Linked DNA regions of Bacillus pumilus. The protein of the gene in region 3 interacts with the protein of the main gene of each other region in a pairwise test. Links are inferred from orthologs where the notes say so. Each region holds a gene or a part of one and is shown on either strand. Other genes may lie near its edges.

What was found.
Region 1: the proteins of rplL (region 3) and dnaE interact in binary tests that used the Escherichia coli proteins (3 or more experiments, as listed by UniProt). The link is inferred for Bacillus pumilus from one-to-one orthologs.
Region 2: the proteins of rplL (region 3) and trhO interact in binary tests that used the Escherichia coli proteins (3 or more experiments, as listed by UniProt). The link is inferred for Bacillus pumilus from one-to-one orthologs.

Annotation. Positions count from the first base shown.
Region 1 is NZ_LT906438.1:2,609,544-2,613,623, forward strand. The notes cover bases 136-4,059. They hold dnaE (DNA polymerase III subunit alpha), read right to left. Parts: upstream 3,672-4,059; coding sequence 336-3,671; downstream 136-335. Other genes in these bases: ystJ (NADP-dependent malic enzyme), read right to left, coding at 136-194; ytrH (sporulation membrane protein YtrH), read left to right, coding at 3,809-4,059. Outside these bases: more of ystJ, read right to left, coding at 1-135; more of ytrH, read left to right, coding at 4,060-4,080. UniProt on the Escherichia coli protein: DNA polymerase III is a complex, multichain enzyme responsible for most of the replicative synthesis in bacteria. This DNA polymerase also exhibits 3' to 5' exonuclease activity. The alpha chain is the DNA polymerase catalytic subunit.
Region 2 is NZ_LT906438.1:226,660-229,777, forward strand. Bases 83-3,044 are described here. They hold trhO (oxygen-dependent tRNA uridine(34) hydroxylase TrhO), read left to right. Parts: upstream 83-1,060; coding sequence 1,061-2,029; downstream 2,030-3,044. Other genes in these bases: CKW02_RS01335 (iron-containing alcohol dehydrogenase family protein), read right to left, coding at 83-871; CKW02_RS01345 (glutamate/serine transporter AimA), read left to right, coding at 2,373-3,044. Also shown: more of CKW02_RS01335, read right to left, coding at 1-82; more of CKW02_RS01345, read left to right, coding at 3,045-3,118. UniProt on the Escherichia coli protein: Catalyzes oxygen-dependent 5-hydroxyuridine (ho5U) modification at position 34 in tRNAs, the first step in 5-carboxymethoxyuridine (cmo5U) biosynthesis.
Region 3 is NZ_LT906438.1:122,382-125,444, reverse strand. What follows is about bases 1-2,907. They hold rplL (50S ribosomal protein L7/L12), read right to left. Parts: upstream 1,684-2,907; coding sequence 1,318-1,683; downstream 1-1,317. Other genes in these bases: rplA (50S ribosomal protein L1), read right to left, coding at 2,484-2,907; rplJ (50S ribosomal protein L10), read right to left, coding at 1,725-2,225; CKW02_RS00685 (class I SAM-dependent methyltransferase), read right to left, coding at 616-1,221; rpoB (DNA-directed RNA polymerase subunit beta), read right to left, coding at 1-360. Also shown: more of rplA, read right to left, coding at 2,908-3,063. UniProt on the Escherichia coli protein: The binding site for several of the GTPase factors involved in protein synthesis (IF-2, EF-Tu, EF-G and RF3). Is thus essential for accurate translation.

The DNA.
Region 1 (4,080 bases), 2.5 Mb from region 3 along the record:
GCGACCATATTGCCTTTCATTGTATAATCATACACTTTGCTTGTGTCGTCATAAATATCTTTACATGGTTCTGCAACACCAGGTGAGTAAGCCAAGCTCAAGTCTTTCGCATTTTTCACTTGTACTTTTGATTTTGATTCAAGTTTGCCTTGATTCTCTTTGTGCATATGTAATGCTTCTTCTCTTAATGACATGTGATGAACACTCCTTCAAGTGGAAAATGATTTAATGAATTGCTAAGTTGATAAGCACATACTGGCAGTTTTAAATACACAGAATCTTTAAAATGATAACACAATAGGTGAATTTGTAAAACATATTCAAGCGATTTGTCATCATTTAATCACAACGTTTTGTTCACCGAGCAGCTCTTTTAACTGGAAAATGACAGCATGATCTGCATGAACTTTGTATGCATCTGGAAGTCTCACTGTCTTTTTTTGCTTCTCATAATACAAATAGACATCTGCTTCTCCGCTGTGCATCGAGATCACCCGCTTTACTTGCTCTAGCAGCTCCTGCGTATGATTTTCTTCTTTCACCCGAATGTAGACAGACTCTTTTCTTTGTGTGCCCATCTCTTCAAGCAGAACGGCTTCTTGCACGATGATCTGGCTGCTGTCATTTCTGACATCTATTCTGCCTTCAACATAAAGCATGGCGCCCTCCTCAAGTAAGGGGGACAGCTTTCTAAATTGCTCTGGAAAGACGACGCCTTCCATTTCTCCCGTTTCATCCCCAAATGTGATAAATGCCATCGATTGTCCATTTTTTGTTCGAATCGATTTCACTTTTGTCAAAAGACCACCCATTGAGACCTTTCGCTTTATATAGGAAGAAAGTCTGATGATGTCCACTGCACCATTCTCTCTTAAGCGATCTCGGTACGCTTGTACAGGATGATTTGATAAATATAGTCCAAGTGCCTCTTTTTCAAATTGCAGGAGATCGACAAGCGGCAATTCTTCTATCTCCGCATATTTTGGCTTAATGGAGAAGGTTGTATCCCCCAGAAAGTCGAGCTGATCATCTGGATTTAAAAATGACACGTGGTCTAATGCAATATCTATTGATGCCAATAACGAAGCACGATTTGGATAAAGCTCATCCATCGCCCCTGAAAAAATGAGCGCTTCAATCGTTTTTCGGTTGACACTCTTTGCTGATACTCTTGCGCAAAAATCAAATAAATCTTCAAACGGCTTTTCCTGTCTTGCCCTGTATATATCCTTTACAGCTGACACTCCGACATTTTTGATCGCTCTTAAGCTGTAGCGGATCTCCCCTTTTTCAACCGTAAATGGAAATTCACTCTTATTAATAGAAGGCTTCAACACAGATATCCCTTTTTCCTTTGCCTCATAGAAATATTGAGCGACTTTGTCTTCATTTCCAATCACACTCGTTAAAAGTCCGCACATAAAATATAACGGATAATGCGCTTTTAAGTAAGCAAGCTGAAAGCCAATCATGCTATATGCAACAGCATGGCTTCTATTAAAACCATAGTTTGCAAATTTGACGATTAAGTCATAAACGTCATTTGCAATGTTAACAGGATACTCCTTTTTTAGGCATCCTTCAACAAAATGGCTCCGCTCTTCATCAAGGACCTTTTTATCCTTCTTCGAAACAGCTCTTCTTAATAGATCTGCCTCGCCAAGCTGAAAGCCTGCCATCTTCGCTGCAATCAGCATAATTTGCTCCTGATAGACGATGACCCCATATGTGTCTTTTAAAATGTCATATAAATCAGGATGCGGGTAAGAGACCTTGACTCTGCCGTGCTTTCGGTCGATAAAAAGCGGGATATTCTCCATTGGACCTGGGCGATAGAGGGCATTGACTGCCACGATGTCTTCTAAACTAGAGGGCTTAAGGCGTCTCAGCACCTGACGCATCCCTTGTGATTCAAGCTGGAAAATCCCAGTCGTATCTCCCGCTGATAACAATTCAAATGTTTTCTGATCTTCATATGAAATGTCACTAAAGTTAATGTGGACGTTTTCCTGTCTTTCAATCTGGTTTTTAATGGATTCAATTAAGGTTAAGTTTCTTAGTCCTAAGAAATCCATCTTTAAAAGCCCAAGATCTTCTAAATAATTCATCGCATACTGCGTTAAATACACACCATCATGACCGTCTTGAATAGGAACAATCTCTGTCAGCGGCTCCTCGCTCAGCACAACGCCGGCTGCATGTGTCGAGGTATGTCTTGGCAAGCCTTCTACCTTTAAAGCAGTTTGAAAGACTTGCCTGAGCTCTTCGGACTGCTGGAGCATTGCTTTTAATTCAGGAGATGCAGCTAGCGCTTCTTTCAGCGTCGTTCCTGGCTTTGATGGAATCAGCTTTGCAAGACGGTCCGCTGCCTTTGAATCAATCCCCATCACACGCCCGACATCTCTTAAGGCTGCTTTTGCTGCAAGTGTTCCAAACGTGACAATTTGCGCCACATGCATGTCTCCGTATTTGTCTTTTACATAAGAAATGATTTCATCTCTTCTCGTATCGGGGAAATCAATATCAATATCAGGCATACTGATTCGCTCAGGATTTAAGAAACGCTCAAATAACAGGCCGTGACGGAGCGGATCAACATCCGTAATAAACAGTACATAGGCAACAAGTGAACCTGCTGCCGATCCCCGGCCCGGCCCTGTGACAATGCCTTGGTCATGGGCATACTTCATAAAATCCCACACGATGAGAAAATAATCACTGAAATTCATTTTTTGGATAATGCTCAGTTCGTACTCAAGTCTTTTCACATACGCGTCATTTGAAGCAATCTTTCTTTGCTTCATCCCTTCTACACACACTTTGCGTAAAAACTGATCTGCTGTTGATTGATCAGGGGTCGGATAGGATGGGAGTTTTGTCTGCCCAAGATTTAAATCGACTTCACAGCGGTCTGCGATCTCCACCGTTCTTGATAGCAGCTCCGTATCCTGCGTATACCATTCCTTCATTTCTTCAAAGGTTCTGAAATGCTTTTCTGCTCGGTCTTCCTCAACCTCAGGCAGCTGCTGCCCTGCTTTAATAGCCTTTAAACACATATAGGCCGTTTTGTCTTCCAGGTTGATGTAGTGGACATCTCCTGTCGCAACAAGAGGAATGTCGGCACTTTTTGAGACGTCCCTCAGTTTACCGGCAAGCGATTCGTCTTGCTGAAATGGCTGAAGTGCGATGTATACATGTCCCTCACCGAAAATATGTTTCAATTGTTTCGCCGCATCATGCGCTTCTTCTAGCTGATCATGCTGAAGCAGCGTTTCAATGTAACCAGAAACGCCTGGTGTCATGGCAATGAGCCCGCGGTGGTAGCTTTTCAGCCATTTCTCTTTCAGTCCAGCTTTTGATTTTGATTTCAGCACACTGCTGATCTTGATCAAATTTTGGTAGCCTTCATTGTTTTTGGCAAGGAGTACCAAGGGATAAGCCTCTGTCTCTTGTTCATCTATGAAGACAGAAGCTGTTAAACCGATGACAGGCTTGATGCCATGTTTTTTACATTCCTTATAAAATTCAACCGTTCCATACATCACATGGTCATCGGTAAGAGCGAGCGCCTTGCAGCCAAGTTCTTTCGCTTTCAGCACGAGCTCCTTTACTTTTGCTGCACTGCTTAATAAGCTGTATCCACTGTGGACCTGAAGATGAACATAAGACATGCTTAATCCACTCCTTTCGTCTAAAGTCATTCTTTCATTATAAAACGCGATGCGATGAGAAACAAATGTTCTTTCTTTTCTGTCCGTTCATACTTGTCCCGCACGCACCATATATTGAATAGAGTGAGGTGGACAAAATGGATGTGAAGGAAGCTTTTATTCCAAATTTTATTAGCTGTTATTTTATTGCACTTGGGGTCATTTTGGGTGGTGCCATTATAGGCGGTGTTGGTGCTTATTTGTCCGGTCAGCCGCCTTTATCCATTATTACGAGTCTTGCCAACCGTTTAAAGATTTGGGCGCTTGTCGCAGCTATCGGCGGAACGTTTGATGCTGTTTATAGCTTTGAAAGAGGTATTTTTGAAGGGAACACGCGTGATATTTTCAAGCAGATTTTATTAATTGTCTC
Region 2 (3,118 bases), 100 kb from region 3 along the record:
CTACTTCGCTCATTCGATTTTCTGCGGCAAGCTGAACAAGAATGCCATAGGCCACTTTTTGACCATGTAACATATGGTGCGTTTCCTCAATAAACGTCAATCCGTTATGGATGGCGTGGGCTCCTGCCATTCTTCCGTAGCGTCCTCCGTAGCCGCCGACCGTGCCAGCTAATGTAATAATGGTATCCGTTACATCTGCAAATGCTTGCGAAAGCTGACCCGTTTGCAAGCTGTGGACAGCTTCTTCGCTATGGGAAACAAGAATATCCCTCACGTATACCGCCTGTTTTAGTGCTGCATGCACCATGAGCGGCAAGGAATCCTTTGCATTTCGAATAATGGCTTCCGCTTCATACCATTTGGCCAGCGTATCTCCAATCCCACTTTGAAGGTAGGAAAGAGGAGACGAGAGCAAAAATGTATGATCAATGAGGGTGAGGTAGCTGGACCGCTTATGGTAATCGACTCTCATGAAATTCCCCTTTTCATCGTAAATGACGCTAAGAGGTGTAGATGCAGCACATGTCCCCGGGATGGTTGGAACCATGATCACTTCAATTTGAAGAGCCTCTGCTACTGACTTGGCGGTGTCTAAAATCGTGCCGCCTCCGATCCCGATTATCACATCTGCCTCTTGCAGTTCTTCCGCGATTCGAGTGATGGCATTGGGTGAACTGTATCCTTTGTGCTGAACAACAGGCCAATATGGCGGAAGTTTTGTGTACTGTGAAAAAGCATGAAATGAATCATATCCCGTCACGACAGCGGGCGACTGGAAGGATGGAGAAACAAGTGAATCGAGTTCATGATAAATGCCTTTTTGAGAAATAAATTGGTTTGGACCGCTTCTGACGATATCTTCTGGCTGGATCATTGCGTTCTGCTCCTTTACAACATCATATTTCATAAATCATCTCATTTTACTGAAAGTTCTGTCAAATATGAGAAGAAAGACCCTTCCGTTTTATGGAATTGAGCCGCTGTCATTGCCTTTAGGTATGTATTTCCTGTATGATAAAGAACGGTATGTTCTCATTAAATTTAAGAGGTGTTTATATATATGGAAAAACAATATCGTGTCTTACTTTACTATCAATATGTCCCCATCGAGGACCCAGAGACGTTTACAGCAGAGCATCTAGCATTCTGTAAGGAGCTTGGTTTGTTAGGTCGTATCCTTATCTCAGCAGAAGGCATAAACGGAACGGTTTCTGGTACCATTGAGCAAACGGACAAGTACATGCAAGCATTAAAGGAAGATCCGCGCTTTGCGTCTATGCCGATCAAAATTGACGAAGCAGACGGTCATGCGTTTAAAAAAATGCACGTCCGCCATCGAAATGAACTAGTGAATCTGAGCCTTGAAGATGATGTGAACCCGTTAGAATTAACAGGTAAGCATCTTAGCCCGGTTGAATTTTACGAGCAAATGCAATCACCTGATACCGTTGTGATAGATGCACGTAATGATTACGAGTTTGATGTCGGCCACTTTAGAGGGGCAGTTCGTCCTGATATTGAGACATTCCGCGAATTACCGGAGTGGATTCGTGACAATAAAGAGATTCTTGAAGGGAAAAAAATCCTGACGTATTGCACAGGCGGCGTACGCTGTGAGAAATTCTCAGGCTGGTTAAAGCGTGAAGGCTTTGAAGATGTCTCTCAGCTTGACGGCGGAATAGTCACGTATGGAAAAGATCCAGAAGTTCAAGGGAAGCTTTGGGATGGTCAATGCTATGTGTTTGATACTCGTTTAACAGTGCCCGTGAATCAAACAGAGCATGTGGTTGTCGGAAAAGATTTCTTCACTGGTGAGCCTTGCGAGCGTTATGTGAACTGTGCAAATCCTGCATGTAACCGCAAAATGATTGCAACAGAAGAAAGCGAGCATAAATATATGCGCAGCTGCAGCCATGAATGTCGTACAAGTGAACGTAACCTTTATGTGAAACAGCACAACCTGTCTGAAGAAGAAGTGCAAGAAAGACTAGCTGTGATTGAACAAGAACAAGCGATCTCACAAGGATAGAGGGAACCCCCTTTATCCTTTTTTTCTATTCATGATAGGGCTCAGAAGGAAGAGGGATTCATTTCCTCTTTCTTTTTTGTTTTGTTTTTTTCAAAATAAGGGTAAAGGTAGTTATTCAGTCTAATAGATTGCATCATTGAAAAAGCGCTTTCTTAAGAAATAAGCATGTTCGACTATTTCAGAAAATGGAGAATTGAGAGATAATAAAACAGGCGAAAAAATGAACAAAGGTAAATATTTAGTTGAAGAAATATTTGTCAATTGAATGAAAAGTGAGCTGCAATGAAAGAAAGGTGCTTACTTGGGCACATGCTTTGTAATTTAATCGAAAGGTGTTATGAACATGAATCATTTACATCGTAGAATGGGAACTTTCGCTTTAATGATGGTAGGTCTTGGCTCAATCATTGGTTCAGGATGGCTATTCGGTGCTTGGCGTGCCGCTCAAATTGCCGGCCCTGCGGCTATTTTATCCTGGTTGATTGGGATGGTTGTGATTTTATTTATCGCTTTGTCTTATAGTGAACTCGGATCGATGTTTCCAGAGGCAGGGGGAATGGTGAAATATACGCAATATTCACACGGCTCTTTTATCGGGTTTATTGCCGCTTGGGCAAACTGGATCGCCATTGTCTCCGTCATTCCGGTTGAGGCGGTGGCTTCTGTCCAGTATATGAGTTCGTGGCCTTGGGAATGGGCAAAGTGGACAAGCCATTTGGTCACAAAAGGGGTGTTGACGACAGAAGGGCTCATGGTCGCCAGTGTGCTTCTTGTGATTTACTTTCTGCTCAATTATTGGACAGTAGGGTTATTTTCAAAAGCCAATACATTCATTACCGTGTTTAAAATTGTCATTCCAGGATTAACAATTGGTGCGCTCTTATTCGTAGGTTTTCATAGTGAGAATTTTACTTCGGGAACAAGTATTGCCCCTAACGGCTGGGCGAGTGTGCTGACAGCTGTTGCGACATCAGGAATTGTGTTTGCCTTCAATGGCTTCCAAAGCCCGATTAATATGGCGGGTGAGGCGAAAAATCCAGGCCGATCAATTCCGATTGCTATTGTTGGATCCATTTTGATTGCGACTGT
Region 3 (3,063 bases):
TGTCATGATTGGGAAATCACCCATGAACACATCTTGGTCTTTTACTTCTCCAGTTTCTTTGTTAATTAAACGAACTTTTACTCTTAGTGGAGCAGAGTAAGTTACATCACGTTCTTTTGATTCTGCTACAGGATACTTAGGATCCCCTAGGCTGTAATCAATGAATTCAAGAGAAAGGTTACCAGTAAAATCCTCAATTGGGGATATATCTTGAAACATCTCTCTAAGACCCTCATCAAGAAACCACTGATAAGAAGAGGTTTGAATTTCAATGAGATTTGGTAATTCTAACACTTCGCTTATGCGTGCGTAGCTTCTGCGCTGGCGGTGTCGTCCATACTGAACTAGTTGACCTGTCAACTGATTCACCCCTCAAATCATGCGTATTATATGTGTAAAAAGTATTTCAGCCTTTCAAATGTCAGTAAAGAAATACTTTTACAAGACAAAAGAAAAAAGGGTTTCTAAAATAAGAAAACCACATCCAAAAACAAATACCGATTTTATTAGTTTTCCCAAATATGCATAATTTATACAAAACAGTTGTTTTTTAAGCCTATTAAGCAAAATATACACATTGGCATTTTATAATGTTAACACAGCTAGGAAACTGCGTCAAACTTTTTTAGCTTTGATAATATAGTAGCCCTTTTTTTTCAATACAACTTCGACTTCTCCAAAGAGCTGTTCTAATTTCTCAATCGCAGATGGTCCGCCCTGCTTTTTCTGAATAACCACCCACAACTCACCTTCCGGCAATAAATGATCAGCACTTTTTTCAAAGATCGCATGTACAACTTTCTTCCCTGCCCGTATTGGGGGATTGGTCAGTATAGAGGCAAAAGCAGCTGATGAATGAACATTCGAGAACAAATCACTTTGATAGATGCGGACATTATCAACGCGATTATGTTTAGCGTTTTCCTTTGAAAGTTCGACTGCTCTTTCGTTCACATCAATCATATGAATGGTGCGGCTCGTCATTTCGTTTGCTAACGATAAGCCAATCGGTCCATAACCGCAACCGACATCTAAGATATCGCCATCCACATCAGGTTCTTCAAAAGCTTCAATTAAAAGCCTTGAACCAAAGTCGACTTCTTTCTTAGAAAACACTCCACTGTCACTTGTAAAAGTAAAGGTACGGTTTCTCAAGGTGAAGTCCCATGTCTGTTTATTGCTTTTCACTGATGGCTTTTCCGTATAATAGTGGTCACTCATGGTGAATGGACCTCCTCTGGATTCAATCGTTTCAGGAGAATAGAAAAGAAAAAGCCCGCCAGTAAAAGCGAGCTTTCCCAAAAGATTAGGCGAAGATTACTTAACTTCTACAGAAGCGCCAACTTCTTCAAGCTTAGCTTTAAGTTCTTCAGCTTCTTCTTTAGCAATACCTTCTTTAAGTGGTTTTGGAGTGTTGTCAACAAGTTCTTTAGCTTCTTTCAAGCCAAGACCAGTGATTTCACGAACCACTTTGATAACTTTGATTTTTTGGTCTCCAGCACCAGCAAGTACTAGATCAAAATCAGTTTTCTCTTCAGCAGCGGCACCACCAGCTGCAGCTACAGCTACAGGAGCAGCAGCAGTTACGCCAAATTCTTCTTCGATTGCTTTTACTAAGTCGTTTAACTCAAGTACAGTTGCTTCTTTAACTGAAGCAATGATTTCTTCGATATTTAAAGCCATTTGTAATTCCTCCATTTTAAGTTTTTTACGTTAAGTACGCATTAAGCGCCTTGTTCTTCTTTTTGATCTGCAACTGCTTTAGTAGCAAGAGCAAGGTTACGAACTGGAGCTTGAAGAACGCTAAGCAACATAGATAGTAAGCCTTCGCGAGACGGAAGTTCCGCAAGAGCCTTCACTTCTTCTACAGTCGCTACGTTTCCTTCGATGACACCAGCTTTGATTTCTAAAGCTTCGTGGCTTTTCGCAAATTCGTTGATGATTTTCGCAGGTGCGATAACATCTTCGTTACTGAATGCGATAGCGTTTGGACCTGTTAAGAAATCGTTTAAACCTGTTAGTTCAACTTGTTCAACTGCACGGCGAGTCAAAGTGTTTTTGTAAACTTTGAATTCTACGCCAGCGTCACGAAGCTGTTTACGAAGTTCAGTCACTTCAGAAACTGAAAGACCGCGGTAATCTACAATTACAGTAGACATACTGTCTTTAAATTTAGAAGTAATTTCATCAACGACAACTTTTTTTGTATCGATTGCATTGCTCATGGTTACACCTCCTGTACATTGTTTGTGTAACACTTATACCGATCAGGCCATCACGTTCCTAACGAACGGTTCTCCATATAAAAAGCCTCCATTAAGACATGGAGGCTGTATATACAAGCATACGTTAACGTAAGACTGTGACATATACACCTCGGCGGGTTAATTAAGCCATAAGGCCCCTGCTGTCTACGGTATAAATGGACATATTCTATTTTACAACATTTTGATATTATCAAAATGATTGTGATAAGTCAAGATTTATTTTGCAGAGAAAGAAGATGGATCCACTTTCACACCAGGGCCCATAGTAGATGTAACAGAAACGTTTTTCACGTATACACCTTTAGCCGCTGCAGGTTTTGCTTTAAGGATTGTGTCATAGATTGTTGCAAAGTTCTCAACAAGCTTTTCGTCCTCGAAAGAAACCTTTCCGATTGGCGCGTGGATGTTACCAGCTTTATCAACGCGGTATTCTACTTTACCAGCTTTGATTTCATTGATTGCTTTTTCTACTTCAAATGTAACAGTTCCTGTTTTAGGGTTTGGCATAAGACCTTTTGGTCCAAGTACACGACCGATCTTACCAACTTCACCCATCATGTCAGGTGTTGCAACGATTACATCGAAATCGAACCAGCCTTGTTGGATTTTAGTGATGTAATCAGAATCTCCAACGTAGTCTGCTCCAGCAGCTTCTGCTTCTTTTGCTTTTTCGCCTTTAGCGAACACAAGAACGCGTTGAGTTTTACCAGTTCCGTTAGGAAGTACAACTGCACCGCGGATTTGTTGGTCGTTTTTACGAGGGTCTACGCCCAAACGAAAAGCAACTTCTACAGTC